DNA from 2 places in the Mesorhizobium sp. WSM4832 genome. Region 2 is predicted to be linked to the other one. Evidence: predicted binding sites of a transcription regulator. Region 2 holds the regulator's gene; the other holds the start of a gene.

Region 1 (9,687 bases), on a different contig from region 2:
AGCCGAGACGGCAAACCGCACGAATGCGACCGCCTGCCCCAGATTGCTCTGGTCCGGATTGAGAAGCTCACCTTTCAGTGATTTGGGGCGTTAGCGCCATAAATCGACGTCGTGTCACCGGCATGTTTGGTTGATGTAACACAAAAAGTCGGAAGAATCAAGGTTTTGCTGCATTCGCTAACGCCAAGCGGGGTCGCTGCCTGTCAAGACAGCGATTGTATCGACCCCGTTACGTCGCGTCATGCCGGCATTGCCGGCGCCTGCATCAATCGCCTTCGCCTGGCTCGGCCGAGAAATATTTCTCGAACTTCCCGGTCTCGCCGTCGAAGGTCTTGGCGTCCGCCGGCGGCTCTTTCTTGGCGGTGATATTGGGCCATTTGTCGGCGTATTCGGCGTTGACCTGCAACCATTTGTCGAGGCCGCCCTCGGTGTCCGGCTTGATTGCGTCGGCCGGGCATTCCGGCTCGCAGACGCCGCAGTCGATGCACTCGTCGGGATGGATGACGAGCATGTTCTCGCCTTCGTAGAAACAGTCGACCGGACAGACCTCGATGCAGTCCATGTATTTGCATTTGATGCAATTGTCGGTCACGACATAGGTCATTGCAGGCTCCGGGAAGTCCCTTTCTGCGGGGCTTTTGAAGGTGAGGTAACGCCTTTGACCCCTGCTTGCAAGGGCAGGGCTTGCCGCATGAGCCGGCGTTGCGGAACAGAATTCCGGGTCGCCTGCCGCGACGCGGTCCGGTCGTCTCTTCAGTCGTCGCCAAGCAGCCGGTCGGTCTGCCGGCGCTCGCGCTTGGTCGGACGGCCGCTGCCGGCCTCGCGCAGCGCCGGAATGGCGTCTGGAACGGCCTCGCCTTTGGGTGTCGGCGCCGGCGACATATCCTCGTAAAGCAGGCGCGCCTCGTCTGCCGGGCCGCGCCTCGTGCCGCAATTCAGCACTTTCCAAACCAGGATTCGTCGCTCCAGCGTGATGGTCAGCACGTCGCCGGGCTTGACCAGATCCGAGGCCTGCGCTGCTTTGTCGCGATTGATGCGGACGCGTCCGGCAACGACGACCTTTGCCGCCAGGGACCGCGATTTCACAGCGCGCGAGAAGAACAGCCATTTGTCGATGCGCTGGCGGCCTTCTCCAACCATCGGGGCTAGCTTTGTTGGAACATGATCCTATCCGAAAACCGGTTCCCACTTTTCGCTAACGCGGTCCTTCGGTTCGGGATCATGCTCTAGCCTATTTCTTCAGCTGGTCGCGCAAGGCGGCGAGCTTGGCGAAGGGTGAATCCGGATCGAAGCGCTGCGGGCGCTCGTCGCGCGGCTTGCCCTGGAAGGCGGACTTGCCGCCCGGAGCGCTGCCCTTGCCATCCTGCCTGTTGCCCTTCCAGTCCGGCCGTCCGTCGCGGCGGCCCCCCTCGTGGCGATCTGGACGTTCGCCCTGCGGCCTGCCTTCGCGCCGTTCGCCGCCCTCGCGCCGGTCGCCCGTCTCCGGCCTCGGCTTGAACTTCGAGCGGTCGAAGCGCGGCTTGCCGGCGCCGTCGCGCTGCTCGCGGTGGCCTTCATTGGCCGGACGATCGCCCGGCTGGGCGCTTGCGGCACCTGCTTGACCCTCGCGCGCGGGCTGGCCGCCGCGCGGGCGATTGTCGCGACGGTTGTCGTGACGGTGGCGCGGGCGCTGATGGTCGAAACGCGCCTGACGCCACAGAAGGACAGGCTTCGGCTCTTCAGCCTCGGCCGGGGTTTCGCCAGCGGCGGCTTCGCTTCCTTCACCCTCCCCCGCGTGGGGAGGGTCGGTGCGCAGCGCCGGAGCGGGAGGAGCGCCGTCGGTATCAGTGTTCTCTGCATCGTCGGCGCCGTCACCCGCGTCGTTTCGCGCCGCGACCTCCGCCATCGAGGGGGAGGCGGGAGCTTCGGCGGGTTTGGCCGATTCAAGCACCGCTGCAGTATCTTCTGCAGGATGAGCATCCTCTACAGGATGGGCCTCTTCCGTGATCTCGGCAGGAGCGTCTGCCGGCTCTCCCGCGACAGGTTCCGCGGCCACTTCCGAGACGGCTTCCGCAGGAGCTTCGGCGGCAGTTTCGACGGCGGCAGACGGCTCCGAACTTTCGACGGGCGCTTCCGCAACCGCGTCCGTTGCCGCAGCTTCCGCGGCCTTGGCCTGCGCGGCGCGGGCCGCTTCCTCCGCGGCGAGCTTCGCGGCGGCGGCTTCGCGAGCGGCGTCGTCCAGCGCGTCGAGCTTTGCCTTCACCTCAACAGCCGGCTTTGCCTCGGAGCGGTAGCCGAGACCTTTGAGGATCTCTTCCATATCGTCGGCGGTAGCGCCGAGGATCGACATCATCGGCGGCGTCACCATGAAGGCGTGGCCGTCATAGGCGCCGTCCGGACGCTGGCCGAGGCCGGGCTTCCAGTTGGTCGCCGGGCGGATGAGGTCGGCAAGCCGTTCCAGGATATCGACGCGCACGGCGCGACGGCCGAGATTGCGGTAACCGGCGAGCTTGTAGAAGGTCTTGTCGAAGGCGGGGTCGATGACCACCGAGGTGCGGCCCGACGCCAGCGCGTGGACAACATCGCCGAAGCCGGGCTTGTCCTTGCCGTCGTTCTTCAGCGCCCAGAGCAGCGTCACCAGGCCGGCTGGCGCCGGCTTGATCAGCGCCGGCACGAAGACATGATAGGCGCCGAAACGCACGCCGAGGCGGCGCAGCGCGGCGCGGCCCTCCTGGTCGAGCGACTTCATCTCCTCCGCGATGTCGCGGCGGTTGATCAGGCCGAAATGCTCGACCAGCTGGAAGGCGATGCCGCGCGCGATGCCGGTAAGCTGGTCGGCATTCTTCAAATCGACCAGCGGCTTCAGCAGCGTTTCGATCTGGAAATTGACGAAACGTTCGGCGCGCGCGGCGACCTTGTCGCGGGCAGGGCCGGTCAGCTGCTCGTCGGCAAGCAGGACCAGGCGCGGCTTCAGCGCCTCGTCGCCGCCGACCAGCGTGCCGATCGGCGCGCCGATCCAGCGCAGAACGCCGTCGGAACCCAAAGCAAGGTCGCCATTGGCGCAGGCGGCAAAGCGTTCGGCGCGCGCGTCGAACTCGGCCGCAAGGGCCTTCTGGGCGGCAGTGCGCACCGCCTTGGCGTCCTCGCCGCCGGCGCTTTGGTCGGCGGTGAAGCGGAACCCCTGCAACTCGCCGACATGATGGCCTTCGACGAGGACGGTTCCGGTTGGGCTGATTTCGGCTTCAGGCATGGTATTTTCTCTAAGGCGCCGCATGAGGACGGAAGTCCTGCGGTCTACGAAGCGTTTCGTCAACCGCTCATGCAGCGCATCCGACAATCTGTCTTCGATTTCGCGCGTCTTTTCCTGCCAGTGTAGCTGATCGGCCAGCCAGCCGGGGCGGTTGGAGACGAAAGTCCAGGTGCGGATCTGCGCGATCCGGTGCGACAGCGTGTCGATATCGCCTTCCGTCGTGTCGGCGCGCCGCACCTGCTCGGCCATGTAATTCTCATCGACATGGCCATGGCGCGCAAGGTCCGTATAGATCGAGGCGATGAGGTCGGCATGCTGGGCCGGGGCGATCTTGCGGTAGTCGGGCAGGGCGCAGGCCTCCCAGAGCAGCGCGACGCGCTGCTTGCCGGAGGCGAGCGCGCGGATGTCGCCATCGCGCGACAGATGCTCCAGCACCTGGGCGTCGACAGCCGGCAGCGCGCGGGTGAGCCCTTCGACGGGCGCATTGGTCTCGATCGAGCGCTTCAGCGCATCGAGGCTGGAAAAATCGAAATCGGCGGTGCGCCACTGCAGCACCTTCACCGGGTCGAACTCGTGCCCCTCGATCTTCCCGACAAGATCCTCGTCGAGCGGATCGACTTGGCCGGTGACGCCGAATGTGCCGTCGCGCAGATGCCGGCCGGCACGGCCGGCGATCTGGCCCAGCTCGGCCGCGGTCAGGTTGCGGTATTGATACCCGTCGAACTTCCGGTTCTGGGCGAAGGCGACATGGTCGAGGTCGAGGTTCAGCCCCATCCCGATGGCGTCGGTGGCGATGAGATAATCGACGTCGCCGGACTGGAACAGCGCCACCTGGGCGTTGCGGGTGCGCGGCGAGAGCGCGCCGAGCACGACGGCCGCACCACCCTGCTGGCGGCGGATCAGCTCGGCGATGGCATAGACCTCGTCGGCAGAGAAAGCGACGATCGCCGTGCGCCGCGGCAGCCGGGTGAGTTTCTTGGAGCCCGCATAGGCAAGATGCGACAGCCGCGGCCGCGTCACCACCGACACGCCCTTCAAGAGGCGCTGCAGGATGCCATGCATGGTGGCCGCGCCCAGCAGCAGCGTCTCCTGGCGGCCACGCAGATGCAGGATGCGGTCGGTGAAGATGTGGCCGCGTTCGAGATCGCCGGCGAGCTGCACCTCGTCGATGGCGACGAAGGCGGCATCGGTCTCGCGGGGCATCGCTTCGACGGTGCAGACCGAATATCTCGCGCCGGCCGGGACGATCTTCTCCTCGCCGGTGATCAGCGCCACTTTGTGGGCGCCGACCTTCTCGCAGACGCGGGCATAGACCTCGCGGGCGAGCAGTCTGAGCGGCAGGCCGATGACGCCGGTCTCATGCGCGACCATGCGCTCGATGGCGAGGTGGGTCTTGCCGGTGTTGGTGGGGCCTAGCACGGCCGTCACGTCGCGGCCCGAAAGGATCAGTGGCTGGGAGTGTTTCGGCTGGATATTCATCGGCTCGGAAATGAGTTTTTCTGCCGCTTTTGGTCGGAGGCGCGGCGGCACTGCCGCGTGTGACAGCCGACACATAGGGATTTAGGGCGCCAAGCGAAAGCGGAATGTTCCTTCGGAGACAGACGAGCTCGAACGGGGAGGGTTAAAATCGGCTGTTGTTAACGGCTGGAACGAGTCTGGAACGAATCGGCGACGAATCACAGACTCGCGCGGATTCAGGTTTTGTTCACGGCTACATGTGGATTTTTTGACGGCGAGTCTCACCACATGCTGAATCATGGAACTGGCCCGATTCATGCTTCGGCTCTGCCGCGGGCGAGTCCCGTTAACCTTTGCCGGCGAACGGTTGCAGCCGGAGCCGGCTGACCTGGCAAGACTATGAAATTATTGACTTTTCCTAACCGATTTTAACGAATTCGGTAGCGTTTGAGCCCTCCGCCGTTAACTTCCCGGCCAAAGCCAGAACGAATCGGCGACGAATCAGTGTTCTGCCCATTTTCCCGGTTTGTTCACTGCTAGATGTAGTATTATCCCCAGCTTATCCACCGAAAATCCACGGCTTGTGAGTGGGTTTTGCACAGCCGGAGGCGTCGCCGTTAATCTTTGCGTCTCGCTTCGGCACATCTCGATGAAGCCAATCCTTCAATTCGAGTCTTGGCCCACAGCGTAACGCTGCAGTACCGGGCCGATATTCCGAATGATCTCTTCATGCGATAGCGCGACCACTGGCGCAAGTCGCAGCAGATACCGGCACATGGCGAGACCCAGCAACTGGCTGGCAACGAGGCCGGCGCGCCGGCCGGCGTCGGCGGGGTCGCCGATCGAAGCAACCATCGGCCTCACCTGATTGGCGAAGACGTCGCGGACTTTCTCGGCTGCGTGTTCGTTCGATGTCGCCGAACGCAGCAGGATTATCATGCCGGGTCCGTTGGCCGGACCTTCCCAGTTGACCAGAAAGCGCCTGATCAGCGTTTCGCCGATGGCGGTCGGGTCTGTCCGCTGATCCGGCAATTGGAGGTTCACGACTGCCGCCCTGGCGAACAGCTCATCCTTGCTGCGGAAATAACGGATCACCATGGCCGGATCGATCGAGGCCTGCGCCGCAACGTCCCGGATCGAGGTGCCGTCATAGCCATGCTCGGCGAAAAGGCCGCGCGCGGCTTCGAGGATTTGGGCTTTCGTGCGGTCCGACTTGGTCTGCTTCTTCGGTTGATTCTCGGTCATGACGATTCATATGCCAACACCTGTTGACAAATACAATGGAGATCACTAGAAAGTCAACAACTGTTGATAAATGGAGATGGGAAATGCTGCCTGAGACCACGGAAGTCCTCATTATCGGCGCCGGCCCGACCGGCATGGCGCTGTCTATCGCGCTGCATCAAGCCGGTGTCGATCATCTGCTGATAGACAAGCTTGCGCATGGCCTGCAGACGTCGCGTGCTGGCGTCATCCATGCGCAGACGCTGGAATCGCTGGAGCCGCTCGGCGTCACGCAGCGGCTGAGCGCGCTTTCCGTGAAGATCGAGGATTTTGCCATCCGCGACCGCGACCGGGCGCTGCTCAAGCTCGATTTCAGCAAGCTGCCGTCCAAACATCCCTATCTGATGATGCTTCCGCAGAACCTGACCGAACAGGTGTTCGCCGAGCGGATCGCCGCTCTTGGCGGCAGCATTCATCGCGAAGTCGAGGCTGTGGCGGTTGCTCAGGACGGTGACGGCGCGCGCGTGACGGTGGTCGAAAACGGCCAGGAGAAAATCATATCGGCACGCTATGTCGTGGGCGCCGACGGCATGCACAGCCTGGTGCGCAAATCGACAGGCATCGAGTTCGACGGCGCGGCCTATGACGGCTCCTTTGTGCTGGCCGACGTTCGTTTGGATTGGCCGGTTGGACCGACCGAAGTGTCGCTGTTCTTCGCGCCGGCGGGACTGGTTGTAGTGGCGCCGCTGCCGGATGGATCATACCGGGTCGTTGCGACAATGGATGAGGCGCCGGAAAGGATCGAGGTCGCCGATATCCAGGCGCTGCTCGACAGCCGCGGGCCGACCACGAAGAGAGCCCGTGTGCTTAGCCTTGGCTGGAGTTCGCGGTTCCGCGTTCATCATCGTCTGGTGCGGGCCTATCGCAAGGATCGACTGTTCTTGATGGGCGATGCCGCCCATGTCCACAGCCCCGCCGGCGGGCAAGGCATGAACACGGGCATCATCGATGCGGTCGTGCTCGGCCAGTTGCTGGGCGATGTGGTGAACGGCATGCGCCCGGAAACGGAACTCGACCTATACGAGAAGCTGCGTCGCCCGGCGGCGCAGGAAGTGCTCGACCTTGCGGGCCGGATGACCGAGATGGCGCTTGCGCGAAACCCGGTGAGGCGCTTCCTGCGCAATCTGGCGCTTTCGGTCGTGAACCTCAGCCCGTTCCTGAAGCGCCGCGTTGCGCTGAAGCTGTCAGGGCTCAGCCGGGCACCGCTCGCCCGGCTGCCGGCGCTCGCAGGCGAACCGGGGTCTGTCGTTCCCACCAAGCCTGCGGCCAAGCCAAACTTGAAACTCGCCGCCTGACGACGTCAGGCGGCGAGCCCCAGATCAGGGCGTCTACAGCGCACCGGCCGCACGGATTTGCAGCCGGTCGAAGCATATCTCAGACGAAGTACTGGCCGCCATTGGCGGTGATGGTCGAGCCGGTGATGAAGCCGGCCTCGTCGGAAGCCAGGAAGACGACGCAGCGCGCGATCTCTTCCGGTTCGCCGAGGCGGCCGACCGGGATCTGCGGGATGATGCGCTCGTTGAGCACCTTCTCGTCGATCGCCTTGACCATTTCGGTGGCGATATAGCCGGGGCAGATCACGTTGACGGTGATGCCGGCCCGGGCCCCCTCCTGGGCCAGCGCCTTGGAGAAGCCGATGTCGCCGGCCTTGGCGGCGGAATAGTTGACCTGGCCGGCCTGGCCCTTCTGGCCATTGATCGAGGAAATGGTGATGACGCGGCCGAACTTGCGGTCGCGCATGCCGCTCCACAGAGGATGCGTCATGTTGAAGACGCCGGAGAGGTTGGTGTCGATCACTTCCTTCCACTGCGCGGGCGTCATCTTGTGGAACATGGCGTCGCGGGTGATGCCGGCATTGTTGACCAGCACCCCGACCGGGCCGAGATCGGCCTCGATCTGCTTGATGCCGGCGGCACAGGCTTCGTAGTCGGCGACGGACCATTTATAGACCGGGATGCCGGTCTCGGCCTTGAACTTAGCGGCCGCCTCGTCATTGCCGGCATAGTTTGCCGCGACCGAATAGCCGGCGGTCTTCAAGGCGACCGATATCGCGGCGCCGATGCCGCGCGATCCGCCGGTGACAATTGCTACTTTGCTCATGTGGTCCTCCCTTTAAAATCGTCTGAGCGAACAGGGAGTAGCGAATAGCGAGTAGGGATCCGATGTCCCGCCGTGCGACGCTTTTTCTTCCCTGTTCGCTGCTCCCTATTCGCTGAGCTCACAGCGCCTCGACGCACATGGCGACGCCCATGCCGCCGCCGATGCAAAGCGTGGCGAGGCCCTTCTTGGCGCCACGGCGGCGCATCTCGTAGACCAGCGTGTTGAAGACGCGGGCGCCGGAAGCGCCGATCGGATGGCCGATGGCAATAGCGCCGCCATTGACGTTGACGATCGAGGGATCCCAGCCCATGCCCTTGTTGACGGCGCAGGCCTGCGCGGCGAAGGCCTCGTTGGCCTCGATGAGATCGAGGTCCTTGACCGACCAGCCGGCTTTCTCCAGCGCCCGCTTCGAGGCGGGAATAGGTCCGGTGCCCATGATAGCCGGATCGACGCCGGCGGTCGCCCAGGAGGCGATGCGGACCAGCGGGGCAATGCCGCGCCGGGCAGCCTCGGCTTCGGTCATCAGCACCGCGCCGGCGGCGCCGTCATTGATGCCGGATGCGTTGGCGGCGGTGACCGTGCCGTCCTTGTCGAAAGCGGGCTTCAGCTTGGTCATGGCGTCAAGCGTCGCGCCGTGGCGGATATATTCGTCCTGGTCGACGATGGTGTCGCCCTTCCTACCCTTGATGGTGAAGGCGACGATCTCGTCCTTGAACTTGCCGGCCTTCTGAGCGGCCTCTGCCTTGTTCTGCGAGGCGAGCGCGAACTCGTCCTGGTCCTCGCGCGTGATCTGGAACTGGCGGGCGACGTTCTCGGCCGTGTTGCCCATATGGTAGCCGTTGAAGGCGTCCCACAGGCCATCCTTGATCATGGTGTCGATCATCTTGTAATCGCCCATCTTGACGCCGGCGCGCAGGTGCTCGGCATGCGGCGACATCGACATCGACTCCTGGCCGCCGGCGATGATCACCTTGGCGTCGCCGGTGGCGATCTGCTGCATGCCGAGCGCGATGGCGCGCAGGCCCGAGCCGCAAACCTGGTTGAGGCTCCAGGCCGTGGTTTCCTTCGGCAGGCCGGCATTGATCGAGGCCTGGCGGGCCGGGTTCTGGCCTTGCGCGGCCGTCAGCACCTGGCCGAGGATGACCTCGTCGACTTCCGCAGCCTCGACGCCGGAGCGCGCGAGCAATTCCTTGATGACGACGGCGCCGAGCTCGTGCGCCGGCGTGGCGGCGAAGCTGCCGTTGAACGATCCGACCGCGGTGCGGGCAGCGCTGGCGACGACGATTGAATTGGAAGCGGACATTTTCTTCTCCAGACTTCGAGGTGTCTTATTTTCGGGATCGCTTCAGGACTTTCTTGCCCGTTCGAAACCCCAAGTCAAACCGGAAATGGGCATGGCCGCCATGCGCGGCAAGCAGCGCGCGCACGGGTTGCGGTAACATGACGTTGACCGCGCAGCGGTTTTTTGCCGTGGCTGTGCAGCATTAATTGATGCCGCAGTGCACAAACCGCTTGGAATTGTGACGCTTTTGCGCGTATCCTCGATAAAGGGCGCAATCGTTACCGGCCACTTACTCCTAGAGGTGCCGGTGTCCTGGGGAGGATACGGATGGCCG
Region 2 (9,687 bases):
CCATGGATCAGCGGGATATGCGACATCGACGGCACGTCCCAGCCCATGGCGTTGTAGATCACCGTCTGGCGGGCAGCGTTGGTCAGGTGGTCGTCGCCGCGGATGATGTGGGTGACGCCCATGTCGTGGTCGTCGACGACGACGGCATGCATGTAGGTCGGGTTGCCGTCCGAGCGCAGGATGATGAAGTCGTCGAGATCCTTGTTGGGAAAGCGCACCTCGCCCTGCACGCGATCGTGCACGACCGTCTCGCCCTCGGTCGGCGCCTTGATGCGGATCGCGCCCTTGACGCCCGCGGGCGCCTCGGAGGGATCGCGGTCGCGCCACTGGCCGTTGTAGCGCGGGGGCAGGCCCTTGGCCCTAGCTGCCTCGCGCATTGCCTCGAGCTCTGCCGGCGTCTCATAGCTGTAATAGGCCTTGCCCATACGCACGAGCTCTTCGGCCACTTCGCGGTGACGCGGCGCGCGCTCGAACTGCGAGACGGCTTCGCCATCCCAGGAGAGGCCAAGCCAGGTCAGCCCGTCGAGAATGGCGGCGGTTGCGGCCTCGGTGGAGCGCTCACGATCGGTGTCCTCGATGCGCAGCAGCATCGTGCCGCCGGTGTGCTTGGCATAAAGCCAGTTGAACAGCGCTGTGCGCGCGCCGCCGATATGCAGGTAGCCTGTCGGCGAGGGGGCAAAACGGGTGACGACCTTGTCGGACATGGAACTCTCAGGCTTGCGCTTAAACGGCATATTTTGCGCGGGCTTTCGCGCAGTTGGCGTTCATGTAGCATAGGCGGTCTGGGGCGCAAGGGGCAGACCCGATGGCTGGACGTGGCTGGGGTGCGGACGAGGGCGAGACAACGACAGCTGGCGTCAGCGAACGCCTGATGTTTGCCCATGCCACGCCCACGGAGGCGGTGCCATTCCAGCTTCCGCAACCGCGTGCACCAGCCGAGCTTCCGCCGCCCGGCGGCGGTGCACTAGAGCCAGCCTCGCCAACTGCCACCGCCGGCCGAATCCGCAAACAGCTTGGCCGCGCTTCGCTTTCGGCGCTGCATCGAAGCATTGCCGTCGCCGCCGCCACCGAGGTCGACCGCGGCGTCGGCTTCCTGCTGGTGCCGGTGTTCCTGGCCGCGGGCGTCATCTACTACTTCTCGCTGAGCACCGAGCCCGATCTCTACAGGCCGCTTGCTGCGGTGGCTCTGATGGCTGTCTGCGCGGCGATCTCGCGTTCCCGGCAGAGAACGCACCTTGTCTTCATGGCAACCCTTTTGTGTGCCCTGGGCTTTCTCGCGGCCAAGGTGGAGACCTGGCGGATGGCGACGCCGATGCTGGGGTCCGAAATCCAGACGCGGCTGACGGGCCGCCTTGTCACCGCCGAGGCGATGGCCAATGGCCGTGTCCGACTGACCATCGATCTCATGTCCACGGCACATCCGACGCTGCGCTATGCGCCGGCTCGCGTCAGGTTGTCGGCGCGCAAGATCCCGCCCGACATGACAGCGGGGTCGATGCTGACCGGCTACGCCAAGCTGCTGCCGGCGACGGGCCCGGTCCGGCCTGACAGCTACGACTTTTCCTTCGACAGCTATTTCACCGGCATCGGCGGCAGCGGCTTTTTCCTGGGCGATCCAAAGCTGATTGCGCCGACCTCGATTGCGCCAACAGGGGCGCCGTTCGGCGCGCGCATCGCATCGGCCATAGAAAACGCGCGTGAAGGGATCGCCGACCACATCAGGGATACCATCGGCGGTTCCGAAAGTGAGATTGCAGCAGCACTGATCGTCGGCGTGCGCGCCGGCATTCCGGAAGAAATCAACGAGTCGATGCGACGCACCGGTATCTATCACATCATCTCGATCTCCGGCCTGCACATGGCGCTGGTCGCCGGCACGATCATGGTCCTGCTGCGCGGCGCCTTCGCGCTGTTTCCGGATTTCTCGTCGCGCCGGCCGGTGAAGAAATATGCCGCTGGAATCGCGCTTATCTCGATCGCCGCTTACCTGGTGATCTCCGGCATCGTGGTGGCGGCCGAGCGAAGTTTTATCATGCTGGCGGTCATGCTGGTCGCCGTGCTCTTCGACCGCACGGCGCTGACGATGCGCAACCTGGCGATCTCGGCCATCGCCGTCATCCTGGTCTCGCCGCACGAGGTGGTCGGTCCGAGCTTCCAGATGTCTTTTGCCGCCACAGCGGCGCTCGTCGGTGCCTATGCCGGCTTCGCCGACTATCGCGCCGGCAAAACGACCGCGCCGCCGGTAAAGCGTTCGTTCCTCGGGTTCATATCGCGGAAACTGGCGGTTGGAGTGGGCGCCGCCGCCATAACATCGCTCATCGCGGGCAGCGCGACATTGCTGTTCGCGATCTGGCACTTCCAGCGGGTGTCACCGCTCAGCCTGCTGGCCAATCTGGCGGTCATGCCGATCGTCTCGCTGGTTGTCATGCCGTTCGCCGTGTTGAGCGCGCTGGCGATGCCCTTCGGCTTCGACGGTCCTTTTCTCTATGTGATGGGCAAGGGCCTGACGGCGATGATCGCCATTTCAGCGTGGATTTCCGAGCGCTCACCGGTCGATGCCGTCGGGTTGATCTCGATCCAGTCGGTGCTGCTGGCGACGATCGCGCTGGTCATCGCTACCATGGCCACCACCTGGCTCAGATTGGCAGCCATGCCGTTCGCGCTCGCTGCCCTGATGGTCATCCCGCATGTCCGAACGCCGGACGTGCTTATCTCGGAGGATGCGCATCTGGTGGCAATGCCGATCGGCGCCGGCGAGCTCGCCGTCAACCGCGCACGCTCCAATGAGTTCACCACGGACAATTGGAAGCGGGCGCTGAAGGCCGAAGCAATTGTGCCGCCGGAGACATTTTCCAAAGACGCTCTCGACATCGCCGATCCCGTCGACCTGCCGCCTGGCTCGCCCTTCTACTGCACAGGCGACCTGTGCATCGGCCGGCATCCTTCCGGGGCGATCGTCGCACTAGTCGAAAACCGCGACAGCGCCCGTCCGGCCTGCGGCTTTGCCGACCTCATCGTCATCAACGACGCCACAGCCTACAATCCCTGCCGCGATCCGCGTGTGCTTGTCGTCACCAAGCGCCAGCTGGCGCGTGACGGCAGTGCGGCCGTCTTCTTCGACCCGCAATCGGCAACCGCGCGTCCAAACGTTCGCTACGCGGTCGAGAAGCCATACCGGCCCTGGCACGAGCAACGCAAATACACCCGCGAGGCGAGGGGCCTGCCGCCTTACAAAAAACCCGAGAGGACGGAAGCGAAGTCTTCGCCACCAGCCCAATAGATTTCAGTAGCGGCGGATAAGCCCGACGAGCTTGCCTTGGACCTTGACCCGGTCGGGCCCAAAGATGCGGGTCTCGTAGGCCGGATTGGCGGCCTCGAGCGCGATCGAGGCGCCCTTGCGGCGGAAGCGCTTGAGCGTCGCTTCCTCGTCGTCGACCAGCGCCACCACGATCTCGCCCGGGCTTGCCGTGTTGGCATTGCGGATGATGACGGTGTCGCCGTCGAAGATGCCGGCCTCGATCATCGAGTCGCCCTTGACCTCCAACGCATAATGCTCGCCGCCCATGATCATATCCGGCGGCACGGTGATCGAATGCGTCTGGTGCTGGATTGCGTCTATCGGCACGCCGGCGGCGATGCGGCCCATCACCGGAATCGATACGGCCGAAACAGCGTCGTCGTCATTGCTGGGCATCGGCGTACGCGAGGTGGTTGCCGGCTTGAGCTGACGGCCGAGATTGCCTTGGCCGCCCTGGATGACGCTCGGCGAAAACTTCCTCGCGGCATTCAGGCCAGGCGCGATCGAGTCGGGCAGCCGCAGCACTTCAAGCGCGCGCGCCCGGTTTGGCAGCCGGCGAATGAAGCCGCGTTCCTCCAGCGCCGTAATCAGCCGATGGATACCAGACTTCGAGGCAAGGTCGAGCGCCTCCTTCATCTCGTCGAAAGATGGAGGAATCCCGCTCTCCTTCAGACGTTCATGGATGAACATCAGGAGTTCATGTTGTTTGCGCGTCAGCATTGGCGGCCCCCATGGGTTCTCAAACCAGAATCAGAAAAACAAACCCAGAACAAACACTATCTGTTCCAGTTGTGTTCCGCAACCGTTTAAAGTTTAATGAATTTGTTAAGGTTGCCGAAACAATGTTGCATCCAGTGGCGGCGTGGCCGCCGCGCGCCGGGCGGCGGTATTGATTCCGCTCGATTTTGCGGCCCATCCTTAAGCTGGAACAAGAGGCGGCACCATCACGAAAGTGCCGGGTGGGGTCGCGCCGGCTCCTCGTTGCGCGTTCTGCACCGTGAACGAAACGAACCCAAAATGCCAACCTGGCGATGATTCCGGTCCCTGGTCTTCGCCGTCTATGGACCAGCTAACATAGGACGAAAGGTTCTTGCCCTGGCGCCGGCGGTGGTGAGACAACCGCCCTTGGCCGGCCGTGAGCGGCGCCGGGTCGAAATGGAGGCGGTGGCACAATGATGGGAATTCCCGATCTCGCTGACGTCGAGGCGATGGATGCCGCGGATCCGCTGCGCGCCATGCGCGGTCGCTTCGTCTTGCCTGAGGGCGTTATATACCTCGACGGCAATTCTCTGGGCGCTGCTTCGATCAACGTCTTCAGCGAGATCGAGACGGCCACGAAGCAGGAATGGGCGCGAGACCTCATCCGCGCCTGGAACACCGCTGGTTGGTTCGACATGCCTGTGGAGCTCGGCGACCGGCTCGGGCGTCTGATCGGCGCCGCGCCGGGCCAGAGCGTGGTGTGCGACACGACCTCGATCAACATCTACAAGGTCCTGCATGCGGCACTCGCAATGCGTCCCGAGCGCTCGGTGATCGTTGCCGAGGGCGACAGCTTCCCGACCGACCTCTACATGGCCGAAGGGGTGGCCTCGACGCGGCCCGGCACGGTGCTGCGGCTCGAAGGTGTCGATGCCGCGACGATCGAGGAACTGGTCGACGATCGTGTCGCAGTCATCCTGGTAAACCACGTCAACTACAAGTCCGGCCGGCTGCGCGACATGGCGGCGCTGACGCGCAAGGCCCATGAGGCCGGTGCGCTGATTGTCTGGGATCTCTGCCACACGGCCGGTGCCCTGCCGGTGGATCTCGACGGCTCGAATGCCGATTTCGCCATAGGCTGCACGTACAAATATCTTAATGGCGGACCGGGAGCGCCGGCCTTCATCTACGCCGCGAACCGCCACCATGGCGACATTCGCCAGCCGCTCAGTGGCTGGTGGGGCCATGCCAGGCCGTTCGCGTTCGAGCAGGGCTATGCCGCCGGCGCGGGCATCCGGCGGTTCCTGTGCGGAACGCAGCCGGTGCTGTCGATGCGGGCGCTGAAAGGAGCGCTGGATCTCTGGGACGAAGTCGAGATGACGGCTGTGCGCGAGAAAAGCATCGCGCTGACGGACCTGTTCATTCGGCTTGTCGAAGCCAAATGCGGCGCCTTCGGTCTCGAACTGGAAAGCCCGCGCCGCGGCGCCGAGCGCGGCAGCCAGGTGTCGTTTGCCCATCCGCATGGCTACCAGGTGATGCGCGCCTTGATCGAGCGCGGCGTGATCGGCGATTTCCGCGCGCCGTCGACCGTTCGTTTCGGCTTCACGCCGCTTTATATCGGCTACCGGGATGTCTGGGATGCCGTCGACGTGCTGGAAGACATCTTGCGCACCGGCGCCTGGCGAGAAGCACGCTTCGCCGTCAAAACAGCTGTTACCTGACTTTGAAATCGGCGATGCAATCAAAAGCCATTCAATATTGACCTGACCGCGGAGGGACTGGTGCTGGGACACCGCATTGTCGACTGGGACAACGCCTATGCAAACGGCGCCAATATCGCCGGCGGCGACCGTTGGCCGGCGGCCTGGGATGGCCCGGCTCAGGCATTTCGCGAAAAGCTGCTAGCGCAGGGCAGGGCGCGGCTCGATATCGTCTATGGCGAAGCGCCGCGCAGCCGGCTCGATCTGTTTCTCCCGCCTGCCGCGCCAAAGGGGCTCGTTGTGTTCGTCCACGGCGGCTACTGGATGGAGTCGGACAGGAGTTCCTGGTCGCATCTGGCAGGAGGCGCGGTCGGACGTGGCTTCGCCGTAGCCATGCCCTCCTACACACTTTGCCCGGAGATCAGGATCAGCGGCATTGTCGGTGAAGCCGCGGCTGCGATCGAGAAGGCGTCAGCCATGGTCGATGGTCCGCTGATGCTGGCCGGGCACTCGGCCGGCGGACATCTCGCCAGCCGCATGGTGACCGCGACCTCACCGCTATCATCCGATGTGGCGCGCCGCCTACGCCATGTCGTTTCGATTTCAGGCCTGCACGACCTTCGGCCGCTGATGTTCACGGCGCTGAACGAAACCCTGAACATCGACGAGCGGGAAGCGTTGACCGAAAGCCCGGCATTGCTGAGGCCCGTGCAGGGGGCCCGCGTCACCTGTTGGGTCGGCGGCGGCGAGCGCTCGGAATTCCTGCGCCAGAGCGCGTTGCTTGCCAACATCTGGACCGGGCTCGGCGCCGCTACCGATTCAGTGGTCGAGCCGGATCGGCATCATTTCAATGTTGTCGATGGTCTCGCCGATCCGGATCATCCCCTGACCCGCACGCTGGTCGACGAATAGATTATCGACTGCTTCGACGTGTAGGCGATCGACTTCGTCGACGCTTAGACGATCGGCTGCGCCGACGTATTACCGCAGCATAAGCACGCTGCATTCGGCGCCGGCTTCCGCGGCCGGCGCGAAGGGCTCGCGCACGATCAGGCCGTTGGCGTCGGCGAGCATCCGCAGCATCGAGGAATCCTGGATGCCGAAGGGGGTCGCGACCAGCGTGCCGTCATCGTCGCGAACCATGGCGCGAACATAATCCTGCCTGAGGTCGTTGGCCTGCATCGCGGCGCCCAGCCGGGCCGTTCGCACGTCCTGCCTGTAAACGCGGCCGCCGAGCCGGGCAAGCAGCGGCTTCAGGAAGAGTTGCGTGCAGACGATGCTTGCCACCGGATTGCCGGGCAGGCCGACGCAGCGGACATTGCCAAGCCGACCGAACATCAGCGGTTTGCCGGGGCGCATGGCGATCTTCCAGAAGTCGAGCTTCATGCCTTCGCTGGTGAGCACGTCATGGATCAGGTCGTGATCGCCGACCGAGGCGCCGCCAAGCGTGACGATGACGTCGGCGCTGGCCTCAACCGCTTTCCTGACCAGCGCGGCGATCGCCTCCTGGCGGTCGGCGGCGATGCCGAGATCGAGGGCTCGCGCGCCGACCGACTGGGCGGCGGCGGCGACGCCATAGGCGTTGGATGAAATGATCTGGTCGGGGCCAAGCGCGCTGCCCGGCGGCAGCAGTTCGTCGCCGGTGGCGATGATCGCGACCAGCGGTTGCCGCACGACGCTCAGGCTAGGGTGGTTGGCCGACGCCGCCAGCGAGAGGGCTGCCGCATCGAGCGCGCGACCCTTTTCGAGCAGCACGTCGCCCTGGCCGAAGTCGAGGCCGGCGCGGCGGATGTTGCGTCCTGCCGCGGTCGGCTCCGTCACTTCGACCTTGCGGTTGCCAAGATCGCGGACGTTTTCCTGGATGACGATGGTGTCGGCGCCTTCGGGCACCGGCGCACCGGTGAAGATGCGCACCGCCTGGCCTTCCGCGACGGTTCCGGAAAAGCCGCGCCCTGCAGGCGCAACGCCTACGACCTCAAGCTGCGCCGGCACTGACGCGACATCGGTGGAACGCGCGGCGTAGCCGTCCATCGCCGAGGCGTTGAAGGGGGGCTGCGTGCGCAGAGCCACGACCGGCTCCGCCAGGACACGCCCGGCCGCTTCCGCTAACGGAATGATTTCGCCCGGCAATGGCGCCGCGCCGTCGAGCAGGCGTTCGAGCGCTTCGGCTACCGGAACCAGCGCCATCAGGCACCCGACTTGTAGTCGCCGGACTTGCCGCCGGTCTTCTCGACCAGCCGGATGCCGGAAATCACCATGCCGCGGTCCGCTGCCTTGGCCATGTCGTAGATGGTGAGGCAGGCGACCGAGGCGGCGGTCAGCGCTTCCATCTCCACGCCGGTCTTGCCGGTCACGCGGGCAAGCGCCGTGATCTTGAGGCCAGGCAGCGCATGGTCCGGCTCGATCTCGACGGCGACCTTGGTCAGAAGCAGCGGATGGCAAAGCGGGATCAGCTCGTGTGTCTTCTTCGCGGCCATGATCCCTGCGATGCGGGCGGTGCCCAGCACATCGCCCTTCTTGGCGTCGCCGGCGAGAATCATTTCCAGCGTTTCGGGGCGCATCGAGACAAAGCCTTCGGCGATTGCCGTGCGGGTCGTCTCGGCCTTGTCGCCGACATCGACCATATTGGCTTCGCCCTTGGCGCCGAGATGGGTCAGAGCCATGCTCAGATGGCCTCGGCCGCTGCCTTGCCCGTCAGCAGGAGCTCGGTCGCCGCGGCCACGTCCGCCTGCCGCATCAGGCTCTCGCCGACGAGAAAGGTGCCTATGCCGGTCTTCTGCATCCTGATGCAATCGTCGTGGGTGAAGATGCCGCTCTCGCTGACCAGCAAGCGATCGCTCGGAACCATCAGCGCCAGCCGCTCCGAGGTCTTGAGACTGGTCTCGAACGTTCTCAGGTTGCGGTTGTTGATGCCGATCAGCTGCGACGACAGTTTTAGCGCGCGCTCGGTTTCGGCCTCGTCATGCACCTCGATCAGCGCATCCATGCCAAGTTCGAACGCCACTGCTTCGAGCTCGCTCGCCAGCGCATCGTCGACGCTGGCCATGATGATCAGGATCGCGTCGGCGCCCCAGGCGCGTGCTTCGTAGACCTGGTAGGGATCGAACAGGAAATCCTTGCGCAACACGGGCAGGGACACCGCTTTGCGGGCATTGGTGAGAAATTCCGGAGCGCCCTGGAAAGACGGCGCGTCGGTCAGCACCGAAAGGCAGGCCGCGCCGCCTTGCTGATAGGCTTTTGCGAGCGAGGGCGGGTCGAAATCAGCGCGGATCAGCCCCCGGGAGGGGCTGGCCTTCTTGATCTCGGCGATCAGGGCGAAGCTGCCCGATCTGCACTTTGTCTCAAGCGCCGCGAGAAAGCCGCGCGGCGCGTCGGCGTCCTTCGCCCGTGCCTTGATCTCGGCGAACGGCACGGCGAGCTTCGCCGACGCGATCTCATCGCGCTTATAGGCTTCGATCTTGCGCAGGATGTCCGACAAGGCCTTATCCGTTCGAAATCTCGACAAGCTTGTCCAGCACCGCAAGCGCTCGGCCGCTGTCGATCGCTTGCGCCGCCGCGACAATACCGTCGGCAAGCGTCGTCGCCTTGCCGGCCACGACCAGCCCGGCGCCGGCATTCATCAGCACCGTGTCGCGATAGGCACCTGCCGCTCCGCCCAGCATATCGCGGAGTTCCTTGGCGTTGTAGGCCGCATCGCCGCCGCGCAGCTCTTCCTTGGCGTGCCGCTTCAATCCAAAGGATTCCGGCGTCAAGGTGAAGCTGCGGATCTCGCCGCCGACAAGCTCCGCCACCTGGGTCTCGCCCGTCGTGGTGATCTCGTCATAGCCATCGCCATGGACGACCCAGGCGTGATCGGCGCCCAGCGCCTTCAGCGTCTCGGCCACCGGCATGATCCACTCCGGCAGGAAGACGCCCACCATCTGGCGGCTGACGCCGGCGGGGTTCGACAGCGGTCCGAGCAGGTTGAAGATGGTGCGCGTGCCGAGCTCG

The links. The regulator LexA, encoded in region 2, represses DNA repair genes until DNA is damaged. The targets are predictions, from matches to a motif close to TGTTCNNNNTGTGTTCNG.
Region 1: AC0L2L_RS31450 (helicase-related protein) is a predicted target of LexA. The motif match lies at 4,875-4,892, and genes of this name have one in related genera.

Annotation. Positions count from the first base shown of each region.
Region 1 is NZ_JBVVQH010000032.1:9,934-19,620, reverse strand. Features, by position in the region: gene fdxA (ferredoxin FdxA) at 266-604, opposite strand; gene AC0L2L_RS31455 (RNA-binding S4 domain-containing protein) at 754-1,140, opposite strand; gene AC0L2L_RS31450 (helicase-related protein) at 1,232-4,708, opposite strand; gene AC0L2L_RS31445 (TetR/AcrR family transcriptional regulator) at 5,351-5,932, opposite strand; gene AC0L2L_RS31440 (FAD-dependent oxidoreductase) at 6,016-7,266, shown strand; gene phbB (acetoacetyl-CoA reductase) at 7,346-8,071, opposite strand; gene AC0L2L_RS31430 (acetyl-CoA C-acetyltransferase) at 8,190-9,374, opposite strand; gene phaR (polyhydroxyalkanoate synthesis repressor PhaR) at 9,681-9,687, shown strand, end outside.
Region 2 is NZ_JBVVQH010000003.1:233,949-243,635, forward strand. Features, by position in the region: gene gltX (glutamate--tRNA ligase) at 1-704, opposite strand, end outside; gene AC0L2L_RS06380 (ComEC/Rec2 family competence protein) at 806-3,280, shown strand; gene lexA (transcriptional repressor LexA) at 3,284-4,018, opposite strand; gene kynU (kynureninase) at 4,471-5,718, shown strand; gene AC0L2L_RS06395 (alpha/beta hydrolase) at 5,779-6,609, shown strand; gene AC0L2L_RS06400 (molybdopterin molybdotransferase MoeA) at 6,679-7,884, opposite strand; gene moaC (cyclic pyranopterin monophosphate synthase MoaC) at 7,884-8,366, opposite strand; gene trpC (indole-3-glycerol phosphate synthase TrpC) at 8,363-9,175, opposite strand; gene trpD (anthranilate phosphoribosyltransferase) at 9,180-9,687, opposite strand, start outside.